2 regions of the Bacillus sp. 7894-2 genome follow, and region 1 is predicted to be linked to the other one. Evidence: riboswitches for the same ligand, from Rfam matches in the RefSeq annotation. Region 1 holds a riboswitch; the other holds the start of a gene.
The links. A riboswitch is a leader RNA that binds a small molecule or an ion and turns the genes downstream of it on or off. The one in region 1 is predicted to bind S-adenosylmethionine.
Positions count from the first base shown of each region.

Region 2: linked by a shared signal. The riboswitch ahead of CHI10_RS01260 (O-methyltransferase) and the one ahead of CHI10_RS03000 (methionine biosynthesis PLP-dependent protein) in region 1 are both predicted to bind S-adenosylmethionine.

Region 1 covers NZ_NPDG01000015.1:1,699-9,113, forward strand. Annotated here, with positions in the region: gene sucA (2-oxoglutarate dehydrogenase E1 component) at 1-1,203, opposite strand, end outside; gene CHI10_RS02995 (hypothetical protein) at 1,521-1,760, opposite strand; SAM riboswitch class I at 1,953-2,069, shown strand; gene CHI10_RS03000 (methionine biosynthesis PLP-dependent protein) at 2,145-3,257, shown strand; gene metC (cystathionine beta-lyase) at 3,254-4,438, shown strand; gene CHI10_RS03010 (bifunctional homocysteine S-methyltransferase/methylenetetrahydrofolate reductase) at 4,443-6,293, shown strand; gene metH (methionine synthase) at 6,286-7,415, shown strand, end outside.
Region 2 covers NZ_NPDG01000005.1:5,008-12,422, forward strand. Annotated here, with positions in the region: gene CHI10_RS01255 (hypothetical protein) at 1-4,280, shown strand, start outside; SAM riboswitch class I at 4,354-4,460, shown strand; gene CHI10_RS01260 (O-methyltransferase) at 4,567-5,145, shown strand; gene CHI10_RS01265 (PH domain-containing protein) at 5,178-5,561, shown strand; gene pdxR (MocR-like pyridoxine biosynthesis transcription factor PdxR) at 5,595-6,971, opposite strand; gene CHI10_RS01275 (GNAT family N-acetyltransferase) at 7,064-7,415, shown strand, end outside.

The DNA of each region.
Region 1 (7,415 bases):
GAACCCAATAGTATTATTGGCAATGATATGGATCGAACCGCCAGTGTTATAGCCGGTCAGCTGTCCGAGATTAAGTGTTTCTGCTACAATCCCCTGTCCTGGGAATGCTGCGTCTCCATGAATGATAATGGCTAAAGCCGCTTTTGGATCTACTTCAGGATAACCGGCCTTTGTTCTGTTGTCCTGTGAAGCTCGCGTGTAGCCCTCAACAAGTGAACCGACAAATTCAAGATGGCTCGGATTGTTAGCTAATGTCAGTCTGGCAATGGTCGTATTCTCATCTTTGATCTGTTTATCAAGACCAAGATGATACTTCACGTCGCCTGTCCAGCCGTAATTGATGCCGATAGATCCTTCAGAAGGAACCAGTTCTTTATTCGGCGCATGCTGGAATTCCGCGAAAATCATTTCATACGGCTTTCCAAGCACATGGGCAAGAACATTTAACCTGCCGCGGTGGGCCATGCCGATGTTAATCGTTTTTGCTCCATCCGAAACAGATTCAGAAACAATTTCATCCAATAAAGGAACCATTGTATCCAGACCCTCAATGGAGAATCTCTTTTGTCCGACGAAGGTTTTATGAAGGAACTTTTCAAATTCCTCAACTTCAGTCAGTCTTCTTAAAACTTTCAGTCTTTCCGTCTTTTGCATTGACAGCTTATGGCTGTTGGCCCCAATTTTGCGGCGAAGCCAGTCTTTTTCGTTTTCATCAAATATATGCTGGAATTCAAAAGCAATGGGTCCCATATAAGCGCTCTTCAGGAATTCAATTGCTTCAAGTCCGTTGCGTAAAGGATATGTGGCATCTTTAGTAATGACACCAGCAGGGATCTCTTTTAAGTCATTTTCAGTTAAGCCATATTTGCTCAGTTCAAATAAAGCAGTTTCCGATTTATTGTTACCCAGCGGATAAATATCGGCAGCCAAGTGGCCATATGTGCGGATAGTATCAGCCAGGCGAATAGCAGCGAGCGTCTTCTCAAGCTGTCCGGCATTCATTGGCTGATTTGCTGATGAAGCCATTTGCGCCGTTCCTTCACTCGTAAGAGGGGAACCATTTTTTTTAAAGTACTCTTTCATTTCAGGATCAATTGATGATGGATCCTCTAAATATCTTTCATAAAGTTCAATAACGTAGCCAAGGTTTGGGCCATGAAATCCCTGTTCAAAAGGTCCCTCACCATTAGATGGCTTTTTCATGGAAAATTACCTCCATAACTGTTTTGTAAGTGAATAATTCAATACGTTTTTGCTCTCTAAAAGTACAATACCCATCATTAGAAGGGATTAACAAATTCATTTTTATGAATAATAATATTTTTCAGAGGATAAAACGTTTCCACAGTTATTCTAACACGTAAAATCTAGTTGTACAAAGATAAAAACATGAATATAGTGGAAAACTATTAAAAAATTTTTTTAGCAATTACTTATTCTAAAAAAATGATTTGTAAAAGGTTAAACATTTATAAATATGAAATAACTGAACATATAAAAAAAGCCGAAAGGTTTCGGCTTTAAAAAGTTTCTACCAGGTTTATATAGATTTGTTTCGATTCATTGGTATTTTTTCTCTTTTCTTTAAGGGAAGATTCAATAGCTTCTCTGGTATCCACGGGAAAATCAAAATGTCCGCAAGTTGTACACTTTTGAAATAAGCTGCCGGCGACATTCACTTCAATGCCATCAATTGTCCGGAAAACCGCCGGCCCATCTGTTTCGGCAAATCTGTGAAGACAGTGACTATGTTCTTGCATAAAAGCTTCCCTCCAAGAAAAATATTATGTTCATCATCATTATAAAGGAAATATTCTGAACTTTAAAGCGATCTACCTATAACAGTTTATGCCAGGAAGAAGTCATTTAAAATCAATACATGAAATATTCAAAAAAGTGTTGACTATTAACGGTTTACTGTAGTAAAGTTTAGAGAAAATTTAATAATTGATTTCTTATCCAGAGAGGTCGAGGGTAAGGCCCGACGACGCCTCAGCAACCAGCAATCGTATTTTGATTGAAAAGGTGCTAATTCCTGCAAGTTTTTTAGAAAACTTGAAAGATAAGAAGAATGGCTGTTCACATTAAAAGTCTTCTTCTTATAGAAGGCTTTTTTTTATTTTAAAGAAGGAGTGTTTACCAGCATGTATAATATTGACACCAAATTAGCGCAAATTGGAAACAGGAGCGAATCAGCAACAGGTGCAGTCAATCCGCCTGTATACTTTTCCACTGCCTACCGGCATGAAGGCATTGGCCAGTCAACCGGTTTTGACTATAGCCGTACAGGCAATCCTACCCGCCAGCTGCTTGAAAAGGCGATCGCAAATCTGGAAGAAGGCGATCAAGGCTATGCCTGCAGTTCGGGTATGGCTGCCATCCTTACGATTCTTTCCCTCTTTAAATCAGGTGATGAGTGGATTGTTTCCAAGGATTTATACGGCGGAACCTATCGTCTGCTTGAACAGGGCTTCAAAAAATGGGGACTGCAGAGCAAATATGTGAATACGGGCACTTCGGAAAATGTTGAAGAATTAATCACCGAAAAAACGAAAGCTATTTTTCTGGAGACTCCCACAAATCCGCTGATGGAAGAGACAGATATTCAGTTGATAGCTGATATCGCGAAACGGCATAATATTCTCCTGATTGTTGATAACACATTTTACACTCCCCTTCTTCAGCAGCCTCTAAAGCTTGGTGCTGATATTGTCATCCATAGTGCGACAAAGTATCTTGGAGGCCATAATGATGTCCTTGCCGGTTTAGTTGTCGCAAAAGGCAAAAAGTTATGTGAGGATCTGGCCATGAACCACAATGCTGCCGGTGCGGTCCTTAGCCCATTTGATTCCTGGCTTTTAATCAGAGGCATGAAGACACTATCTCTTCGCATGGAACGTCATGAAAAAAATGCCCGGGAATTAGCGGCTTTCTTATCAGACCACGATGCCGTAACGGATGTTCTTTATCCAGGCAAGGGAGGCATGATATCTTTCCGGGTCCAGGATGAAACCTGGGTGAATCCTTTTCTGCAGAACCTCTCCCTTATCTCCTTTGCTGAAAGCCTTGGCGGAGTCGAGAGTTTTATAACATATCCCGCAACACAAACTCATGCGGACATCCCTGAAGAGATCCGCATTGAAACCGGAGTCTGTAACAGGCTTCTGCGTTTCTCGGTTGGAATTGAAAATGCAGAAGATTTGAAGGCTGATCTTGAACATGCTTTTGCAAAGGTTTTAAAGGAGGCAGTACGATGAGTACGAATTACACATTTCAAACGAAGCTGCTTCACAATAATCAAAAATTCGACCCGGAAACAGGAGGTGTCAGTGTACCGATCCAGCATGCCTCCACTTTCCATCAAAAAGATATAGATGCATTCGGAAAATATGATTACAGCCGCAGCCTGAATCCAACAAGGGAAGCACTTGAGGAAGTAATTGCAGAGCTTGAAGAAGGGATTAGAGGGTTTGCCTTTTCTTCTGGAATGGCTGCCATTTCCACAGCATTCCTCCTCTTGTCACAGGGTGATCATGTGGTCATTACAGAAGACGTTTATGGCGGAACCTATCGCATGACAACAGAAGTCCTGTCCCGTTTTGGCATTGAGCACACATTTGTTGATATGACAAATCTTGAGAAAGTAAAAAAAGCAATCCGCCCTAACACAAAGGTTTTCTATGTAGAGACTCCTTCCAACCCGCTGCTGAAGGTGACAGATATCCAGGCCATCAGTTCACTGGCAAGGCAGCATGGAGCGCTGACTTTTGTGGATAACACATTCCTGACCCCTGCCCTTCAAAAACCGCTCTCTTTAGGGGCAGATATCGTGCTGCACAGCGCAACCAAATTTTTATCCGGACACAGTGACGTCGTTGCCGGATTAGCTGTTGTGAAGGATCCGGAATTAGGTGCAAGGCTGGCTTTTCTCCAAAATTCCTTTGGAGCTATTCTGGGTGTTCAGGATGCCTGGCTTGTCCTGAGAGGCATTAAAACGCTGCAGGTAAGGCTGGATCAGTCTGTGAAATCGGCTGAGAAGATTGCCCGTTTCCTTCATGATCACCCGGCAGTAAAGAAGGTTCATTATCCCGGTTTTACAGAACATCCCGGCTATGAAATCCAGGAAAAGCAGGCTGTGAACGCAGGTGCTGTTTTATCTTTTGAACTTGAAGATGAACAGTCGATGAGAGTATTTGTGGAAAATGCAAAAATTCCTGTTTTTGCAGTAAGTCTCGGAGCAGTTGAATCCATCCTCTCCTACCCTGCCAAAATGTCGCATGCAGCCATGCCTGCATCTGAAAGAGAACAGCGCGGAATAACAGACAGTCTTCTCCGTCTTTCTGTTGGTCTGGAGAACGCAGATGATATTATAGAAGATTTTAAGGCAGCTTTATCTGCTGCCGGACAAACAAAGCAATCCATTTTACAGCGGGGGTGATACTTTGAGTTTCCTGGATAAATTAAAGAATGAAATCATCATAGCAGATGGCGCGATGGGAACTCTTCTTTATTCCTATGGCACCGACAGTTGTTTTGAGGAATTAAATCTATCGCAATCTGAACAGATCCAGCACATCCATGAAGCGTACATAGGCGCAGGGGCTGAGTTGATCCAAACCAATACGTATGCGGCGAATTATCTGAAGCTGCAGCGGTATGGGCTTGAAGACTCTGTGAAAGAGATTAACAGTGCTGCAGCCCGGATTGCCAAAAAAGCTGCCGAGGGACGTTCATATGTTGCCGGTACAATCGGCGGGATCAGAGGGTTCAAACCGAACATGATTACACTGGAGGAAATAAAAAGAAGTTTCCGTGAGCAGCTTTATTGTCTGCTGCTTGAGGATGTAGATGGTATTTTGCTTGAAACTTACTATGATCTTGAAGAACTTGAAACGGTTCTCGCTATAGTCAGAAAAGAAACCGATTTGCCGATTATCGCACAGGTTTCACTTCAGGAAGCTGGAGTTCTTCAGAACCAGACTCCTATAGCAGATGCATTAACAAAGCTTGACGGAATGGGCGCTGATGTTGTCGGAATCAATTGCAGGCTAGGCCCCCATCATATGCTGAAAACGTTCGAAAGTGTGCCTTTGCCAAAGAATGCCTATTTATCTGCCTATCCAAATGCCAGTATTCCAGCCTATACGGACGGGAAATTTCACTATGAAGGTGACGCGGAGTATTTCCGGCAGTCTGCAATAGAATTCCGGAATCAGGGCATCCGCCTGCTTGGAGGGTGCTGCGGAACAACACCTGACCATATCAAGGCGTTTGCTGACGTTTTAAAAGGACTTCCCCCAATCGAGGAAAAAGAGATAAAGGCAGTTAATAAAATAATTGTTTCAGAGAAACCTGAACCATTAAGAGAGCTCCCTCCTCTTCAGGATATTGTCAGAGAAAGGCCATCGGTAATTGTTGAGCTGGATCCTCCAAGGAAGCTTGATACTGCCCGCTTCTTCGAAGGTGCAAAGGCATTGAAGGATGCTGGAATTGATTCTATAACTCTTGCAGATAATTCCCTTGCTTCACCAAGGGTGTGCAACTCTGCACTCGGCTATCTTGTCAAGCAGCAGACCGGATTACGCCCTCTTGTTCATGTAACCTGCAGGGATCGGAATATAATCGGACTTCAATCCCATTTAATGGGTCTTCATGCCCTGGGTTTAAATGATATTCTTGCTGTAACAGGAGACCCTGCCCGTGTCGGTGATTTTCCAGGCGCCTCTTCTGTGTATGATGTTTCTTCATTTGAATTGATCAGTATGATCAAGCAGTTAAATGAAGGATTATCGTTTTCAGGCAAAGACCTTGGCCATAAAGCTGCCTTTTCAGTGGCGGGCGCTTTTAACCCCAATGTACGTTCATTGGAAAAAGCGGTTGGGCGGCTCGAAAAGAAACTGGAGCATGGTGCGGATTATTTTATCTCGCAGCCTGTTTTCTCTGAAGAAAAACTGCTTGAGGTTCATGAGGCTGTGAAAGATTTAAAAGCACCTGTCTATATAGGCTTAATGCCTCTTACCGGCAGCCGGAATGCAGAATTTCTTCATAATGAAGTTCCGGGAATCAAAATTTCCGACAGTATTAGAAGCAGGATGGCTTCATTAAAGGATGATCCAGCACGAGCTGGCGCTGAAGGCATTGCCATTGCCAAGTCGCTGATCGATGCTGCGGCAGAGCTGTTTAATGGCATTTACCTTATCACTCCATTTATGCGCTATGAAATGACTGTCGAGCTATCAAACTATGCCCGTGAGACAACCGAACGGCTTTCAAGGAGGAAACAGCATGCATAAACCATCACTGCAGGAGCAGTTAAAAAAGAAGATCCTGATCATGGACGGAGCAATGGGCACCATGCTTCAAAGAGCCAATCTTACAGCAGATGATTTTGGCGGAGAAGAATATGAAGGCTGCAACGAGAATTTAAATATTACAGCTCCATCGGTTATTGAACATATTCACCTTGAATATTTAAAAGCCGGCGCAGACATTATTGAAACCAACACCTTTGGCGCAACCAGCATTGTTCTCGCAGATTACGATCTGGAAGAAAAAGCTTATGAATTGAATAAAATTGCTGTTGAAATTGCCAGAGAAGCTGCAGACCGCATGTCTACTCCTGAATGGCCGAGATATGTGGCAGGCGCTATGGGACCAACGACGAAGACACTGAGTGTTACCGGCGGTTCTACATTTGAAAACATGATAGAAGCTTATGAAGAGCAGGCCAGAGGGTTAATAGACGGCGGAGCCGATCTTCTTCTCCTCGAAACCAGTCAGGATATGCTGAATGTGAAGGCTGGATTTATCGGCATTGAAAAGGCATCAAAAAAGACGGGAATAAAACTGCCGCTCATTGTTTCCGGGACAATTGAACCGATGGGCACAACCCTTGCAGGCCAATCGATTGAAGCCTTTTATATTTCACTTGAACATATGAAGCCTCTGGCAGTTGGACTGAACTGTGCGACAGGGCCCGAATTCATGCAGGACCATATCCGTTCTCTATCAGGATTGGCATCCACTGCAGTCAGCTGCTATCCCAATGCAGGATTGCCTGATGAAGAAGGACAGTATCATGAAACTCCCGAATCATTGGCGAGCAAGCTTGAGGGTTTTGCCAAAGAAGGCTGGCTGAATATTGTAGGCGGCTGCTGCGGAACCACACCTGAACATATTCAGGCAATTGCTGAGTCGGTTAAAGATTATAAGCCAAGGAATTATGAGGGGAACTCCCTGCATAAAGTTTCCGGAATTGAACCTCTGATTTATGATGATCCAACTTTAAGACCCATAATGGTCGGCGAACGAACCAATGTAATTGGTTCCCGCAAGTTTAAAAGGCTGATTGCAGAAGGAAAGTTCGAGGAAGCTGCAGAGATAGGCCGTGCCCAGGTAAAAGGCGGTGCCCATGT
Region 2 (7,415 bases), on a different contig from region 1:
GTACCGCATGGGGAAAGCAGAATAATCGCTTTTATCAGCAATTCTTTTTTAATAATAAAGAGCAGTTTATTCCTTATACCTTTCATGTTCTCATACAGTGGGAGTTAGACGGGGCTGACCGCAGGCATTTGGTGACGGGCGGAATGTTTTCAGCAGAACAGCGGATCTCAATGAATGAAGAGAGCGGAGAAAGCAAACCTCTTGAACAGGAAGCGAAAATTGTCCCGAATATTACTTTTTATACAAGGGAGTTTGAACGAAAAGAAGAAGCATCACTTGACCATATTCCTCTCTATGAAGATGGAGAAATGGCTGAAACAGAAGGCCTGAAGGATTATTTAAAATGGAATGGGTACGATGTTTACCGGGATACCAAGAAACACTACCGCATTCTTGATACATATGGGATTAACCGAAAAGATTGGGATATTATGAAGGACATTAATAAGGATGAAGGCGGCGTCGGAAAATTCTTTGAAGGCGCTGAAGATGATCATTCCCTGTTCCAAAAGCGGATCATTCCTACAGTCAGTCAGGTTCTTCACCGGACGGAGCATCAGAAGAACGACCTGGTGGAGATTTTTAAGAGTCAGGCAAGCATCGCGAAGGACCTCCCTGTTTTGCTGAAAAGAGAGCAGGCACATAAAGAGTTCCTGGAAGATATTCTTCCTTTTGAAGAGAGCCTGGCTAAGGGTGTCGGGCATAAGGAAATTGTGGAGGACGGCATAAAGGCAGGAAGACAGCTGCTTGGCGCTTTGGAGCATTTGAAGAAAACGGAAGAAGAAACACTCATTGAGCTGGAAAAGGAAATCGAAAAATTAACAGGCAGGCAAGTGGAGCTGCGTTTTCAGAAAGATAATCTTGAGTATGCAAAAGCTCACCGGGAAGTGCTGGATTGGGAGAAGAAATTAGCGGAAGAGCAGAAGAAACATATAGTTCTGCAGGAAGCAGTGAAGGAAAAGCAGGAGCGAAAAGAAGAGCTTTCTTTTCAGCTGTTATTGAAAGAATGGCATGAAGGTGAACAAAGCATTGGTGCGCTTTCCCAGCAGATTGCTAAGCTCGAGCAGAACAGCGGCCTTGAGCAAGTGAATCAAAGAATGGATGAAATCAAAAAAGAAGCGGCACAGCAATGGGAGAAATCCGCTGCTTCCATTAGGGAAGCCGTTCATCAATATTCCGGATATCAGAAGTTTTTAAAGAAAAAAGCAAAAGACCTGTCTAAGCAGGATAAACAAAAGACCCAGGAGATTGCCCAGCTTCGTACGGAAATTGATTTTCTCTATACCCAGATTCATGAATTTGAATCAAAAGAAGAACAGCTTATCAAGGAATTCGGTGACCGTATTACCTATGATTTAACTGGGTTTGTAGAAAACCTAAATAAACAGATAGAAACCAAAGAAGCAGCACTCGAAGATCTGCAGGCAAAAGAAAATAGATCAAATGAAAAGCAGAATCAGCTTGCTTCTTCCCATGGTACACTCGCACAATCCATTCAGTTTTCAGAAGAAAAGTGTGAAGAGCTAAAAATGAAAAGTGAAGAGCAGAAGCAAAAAGAAACAAAGCTGTTCGATCAGCTCCAAGGTGTTCTTCAAGGTGTCACAGCTCCATTCACAAATGCTCTTTTATCAAAATATGCCATTGAAGTGGAAGAGCTACTCGTTCAAAATCGCGAGCAAGGGGAAGAGTTAAAGAAAGCGCTCTGGGAAACGCAGCTGGATTATGCCTTGAATGATGAGCATTTCTGGATTGCCAATAATGATGTGAAGGAACTGAAGGAATGGATTGATGAAAAGACGGGGATCGATGTATTTTACGGATCCCAATTTCTTCAATCCCTAAAGCCGGATGAAATGGCGAGCCACATGCTTTCTCATCCTCTTCTGCCGTATGGCTTAGTAGTCAGCAGGCCGCAATGGGAAAAAATCAATAAGCAGGTTCTTGGAGGAAGGGTGTTTAAAAGTCCGGTCCCGATTTTTATGCGGGAGGAAATGGCGGGCGAAAATCAGCAGAATGCCTTCGTGATGATCACTGGGACGGAGAAGGAGCTGCTGACGGATAAAAATCAGTTCACAAACTGGAAAATTCAGATTGCGAAACAGATAGAAGAAAAGAAAGATACACTTGCAGAGTTAGAAAAAACAGAAACAGCACTGCGCCGTATTATAAAAGAAATCGACCGATTCCTTTCCCATGAACTTGCCGGTGATATCGAAAAAGTACTGCTTCAGGAAAAGGAAGTGCTGCTTTCGAGGAAAACGGAATTGCAGGCTATCATAATGCAGGAGGAAAAAGAAAAAGAACTGCAGCTGGGACTTAGAGAACAGCTGGAAAAGACGAAGAAAAAGATTGAAAAATTATCTAAAGATGCCGAAACCTTAGCGGAATTTAACCGTGAAAAGTCAATGCATCAGGAAAATAAACGGGTAAAGCAGGAAAAAGAGAAACAAAAAGAAGCTTTCGAAAAGCTTCAGAATGAGCTGGGTAATGAGCTTCAGACCATCGCTGATCTTCAGGAAAAGTGGAGCCAGACCTATCTGGAATGGAAGCTGTCAGCCGAGCAGAATATTAAGAAGATCAGCTTCTTTATTGATGGTGCTGCTTTTCCAGCCGCTGAGAAAACAGAAGCTTCTGAGGAGGTTCCGCGATTATCACCCTATATTTTAGAAGAAATCAATGGCAGCATTGAGGAGCTTAAACAGCTTCAAAAATCAAAAGAAGAACAAGCCAGTGAACTGCTCGCGATTCAGGCGACACGAGAATCCGAACAGAAGCAGCAAAAGAAGCTGGAGAAAAAACTTCATGCTCTTAATGAAGAGTGGAAAGATGCTTCTGTACCGGATGAACCAATAAGTATTTTGGAAAATATGCTTCAAACAGCTGCAAAGGAAACAAAAGCAGCAGAAAAAGAAGAGCGTGAGCAGGAAAAGGCCGTAACCATTGCCGAAACATCCTTAAAGCATGGAATGGATCAGCGTAAAAAATCCTCTAAAAAAGTGGCCAAGCATGAGAAGCAGCCTGAAGAATGGGAAGACCTTGATCTGGAAGTGAAGACGGTTGAAATTACTGACCAGACCAAACAGACAAATGCAGAAATAAAGAAAACGGAAGAGCACAAAAAAGAGACAGAACAAAACATAACTGAGTTTGAAAACAATCAATTACATTTATCCGTCATTCTTAAAGAGGAAGCGGCAGCTTTTTCGGATGAGGATATAGCAAAAATAAAGAGTCAAGGAAAGCAAAGCATCCTATCCTGGAGTGAAAAACATCAGGCTATTCAGGATAAAGGGCAAGAAAAGCATGCGAAGATTGAACAGTCACTAAGAAATTTAAAGCTTGCTATTGAAGGCAAGGATTGGGAAATCCGTTTTAAGAATGAAGTCTTAACTACGCTTGATCATATGGATACAAGGCATTATGCTCATATTCAAAGTGTCGTTCAGAACATGAAGCGCTTTTCACAGAGCGGCTTAGAGCAGCTGGAACGCGATAAAGAACGGGCGGAAAAAGCGCAAAACTTCTGGGCCAGCCGAGCGAGCATGAAGGTGATGAGCATTTCAGAAGCGATTCGCTCGATGATTTCGAAAATGAAGCTGAAGAATGAATGGGGTTCCTTCCCGCTTGTCCAGCTCAAAGAAGACATCCTGCCTAAAAAAGCGGAAGATGTTGAACCTTTACTGAAACAGCATTTTGTTTCAGCCATTAACAAAATTACAAAGCGATTCGAGATGATTGATGACAATAATCTGGAGCTTGATCAGGAAATTAAACAGCTTATCAGTGATGAGCAGATTTTATTTGTCTCTCTCAGAAATCGTTACCCAGAACTGTTGGTTTATAACATGCGTACTGATAATGCCTTCATGTACGGAAAACCGCAGCGTGAGCATTATTCAACCTGGCAGACGATCAACCAGGGTTCAAAAACAAAATCCGATGGCAGCGGCGGTCAAAAGCTATCTGCCCGCATGGTCATGATGATGATGCTTCTTTCTGTTAAGAGTGAAACCGATCAAAGCTGGGTTCCGTTAGTCTGTGATAATCCGTTTGGACAAGCGGCTTCTGCCCATGTGCTTGACCCGATTTTCGCTGTAGCCGATAAGCTGAAGTTCCAATTCATCGTCGTCACTCCGCCTGAATTGGTGAAAACAGAGATCAGCCAGAGGTTTGATGCGTACTATAAATTGGATTTCATCCGGGAAAAAGGGAAAGAGATTGTGTCGGATACGATTGTACCTGCGTTTCGAATTTATCAGGGAGAGGAAGCTGTTCATTAGATTAAAAGAATGAAATATTGCCATTTAACAAAAACTATGCAATACTTGGTTGAAAATATATATTTTATACAAATTCTTATCCAGAGAGGTGGAGGGACTGGCCCTGCGAAGCCTCAGCAACCCCTGATTATGTCAGGAAGGTGCTAATTCCAACAGAGTTGACGCTCTGGGAGATAAGAGGTCGTTTTGATAAGTAAAGGCCTCTTATAAAGAGGCCTTTTTTTGATGCTCTTTTATAATTTGAGCTTGGTTTAGATTAGAACGAAGAAAGAGGAGGAATGGCAAAATGGAAAACGGCGTTATACAGGTACCGGAAGCATATTCGAGGATATTACAGGAATCAGATGTGCTCGGCTTCGGGCAGTCATGTGATATAAAAACAGGATTTTTACTGAAGGGGCTGGCAGCCTCTAAATCTGGAGGAAGCTTTTTGGAGCTGGGAACAGGTACGGGAGCGTCTGCTTCATGGATCATGGATGGGATGGATGAAGGCAGTAAGCTTACGACCGTGGACATAGATCCGACAGTGCAATCGATCGCGAGAAAGTACCTCGCGAATGACAGCAGAATCACATTTTGCTGTGAGGACGGAGCAGCATTTATACAAAACCTGTCGGAGGGGTTCGATTTTATTTTTGCAGATACGTGGCCGGGGAAATTCGAGCTTCTTGACAAAACCCTGGATCATTTAAATATCGGCGGTTTTTATGTGATTCATGATGTGTTTCCGCAGCAGAAATTGCCTGAAGGATATAGAATCAAAGCCACTAAACTCCTGAAAACACTGCAGGACAGACCTGACCTGGACATTACAGAATTGGATTGGTCTACTGGGCTGATACTGGCAGTGAAGACTGCGGTTTGATAGATTTCGTTAGAACCGGGGGGATCGTTTCAATGAATCTTTTGAAAAACCAGTTTGAACATGTCATGCATGAGGATGAAAATCTTATCGAATGTTTAAGCTGTTCATTAGTTGCACATTACTGTTTAGCACCGCAGGCAGGCTTATTTGCAGCAACGAACAAAAGACTGCTATTCTATGGAATCCCGGTATCAGAAACAAAAAAGGAATTAGTTGAAGAATTTGCGTATAGCCATATAGCTTCCATTGAAGAAAAAAGGGGGATCACCGGGAAGCATATTCATATGTACTATAAGCAAGACTTGTACAAATTCCAGCAAATCCAGGGGATGAATATGTTTGAATTTTTGGTGGCTGTTAAGGAAAAGATGCGCATGTTTACCGCTTCAGCAAAAGAGCGTTATCCTGTAAGATAAGCGCTCTTTTAAATGATTGAATATATGGCCTGCTTATTTGCTTAGATAACTTTTCCAAGCATTAGCCATTAATTGGACTCCTCTCTCAATCTCGTCCATCGAGGGTGCGCCATATCCGAGCATCACATGATGGTTAGGCTTGTGAAGCTGATACATAGGCGAAACAGCATCGATTTCAACTCCCGCAGACTTTGCCAGTTCAATTGCTTTGGATTCATCCAATCCTTCCGGTAATGTCACGATGATATGCAAGCCCGCTGTATCTCCAATTATGTCAAAGTGTTCTCCTAAATGTTTTGACAGGCTTTCTATTAAACAGCTCCGCTTGGCTCGATATAACGTTCTCATTTTTGCTATATGAGATGTATAAAGTCCTTCTTCCATAAATTTTGCAGCAGCTCTCTGATCGATTCTTGAAACAGTAGACTTTTGATAAGCATTAAATTTTTCAAAGTCCTGCTTCAGGGCTGCTGGCATAACCATATAGCAGATCCGAAGTGTTGGCAGCAATGTTTTTGAAAAGGTGCCGAAGTACAGTACCCGCCCGGTTGAATCCAGATGGGACAATGCTGGGATTGGTGCCCCTTTGTAGCGGAATTCAGAATCATAGTCATCCTCGATAATATAAGCGTCCTGTTTGATTGCCCAATTTAACAGCTCAATCCTTCTGGCAATAGACATAATTGTACCGGTAGGGTATTGATGAGCAGGTGTGGTATATAATAATTTTACAGGCTCATCAGCATCAGGCACACAGCATCCTTCCTCATCCACAGAAATCGGATAACATGGCAGCTGTAATTGCTCAAAAATAGATTTAGCCCGAATAAAACCTGGATCTTCTATTCCGGTGGCGCTCCGTTTAAAAAACAAACATACATTTAGCAGCTGCTGTTGAAATCCGCTGAAGATATACACTTGCTCCGGCTGGCAGGCCAGCCCTCTAGCTTGCTGTAAGTATAGTGCAATTTGGGCACGCAAAGAATATTCGCCCTGCCACGGTGCATTGCCGGCATTAGATTCATTAAGCTCTTTTCTGTATAACCGGCTCCAATGTTTATAGGGGAAGGCGGAGGCATCGACCTGCCCATTTTTAAAATTAATAAGAAACTCATTCTGAACTCTTTTCTCCAATTCCATTGTATTAATCTGACTATAGTGCCATTCATCCTGAATTTCAGAAACAAAATAGCCTCTGCGTTCTGCTGAATAACAGTACCCTTCACTCAGCAACTGTTCATAAGCCATCTGAACAGTTAGGATGCTCACGTTCAATTGTTCAGCCAGCCGCCGCTTTGCAGGAAGTCTTGAATGAGCTGACAATTTTTTATTTAAAATCGACAGCCGAATTTGTTCATAAATTTCTTTATACTTTATCCCATTTTCCGAAAGCAAAATTTGAAATTCCATCGAATCATTCCCTGGTATTATATTAAAATTCAATTTTGGTTATTTTTATCATACCAGAATTTGGTTTTAATTGATTCAAGGAGAGTGATAGCATGCAAATTTTAGTAAACAATGTTGTGCAGATAATTCCCATGGAACTTGAGCATATTGAAGGAATTTATGAAGCAGCCCAGGATAAACGCATATGGGAGCATATGTCTGTTGATTTAACTGATAAAAGCCGGGTCATTCAATATGTAAAAGATGCGATACAAAAACGTGAGCAGGGCACCGATTTTGCTTTTGTCATTGTTCATAAAAAAACAGGGAATATCGTCGGTGCTACTTGGTTTCTCGATATCTCAATCCCGCATAAACGGCTCGAAATCGGCTCAACATGGATAAACCCTCTTTATTGGCGCACGAATATTAATTCAAACTGTAAATATTTATTATTAACATACT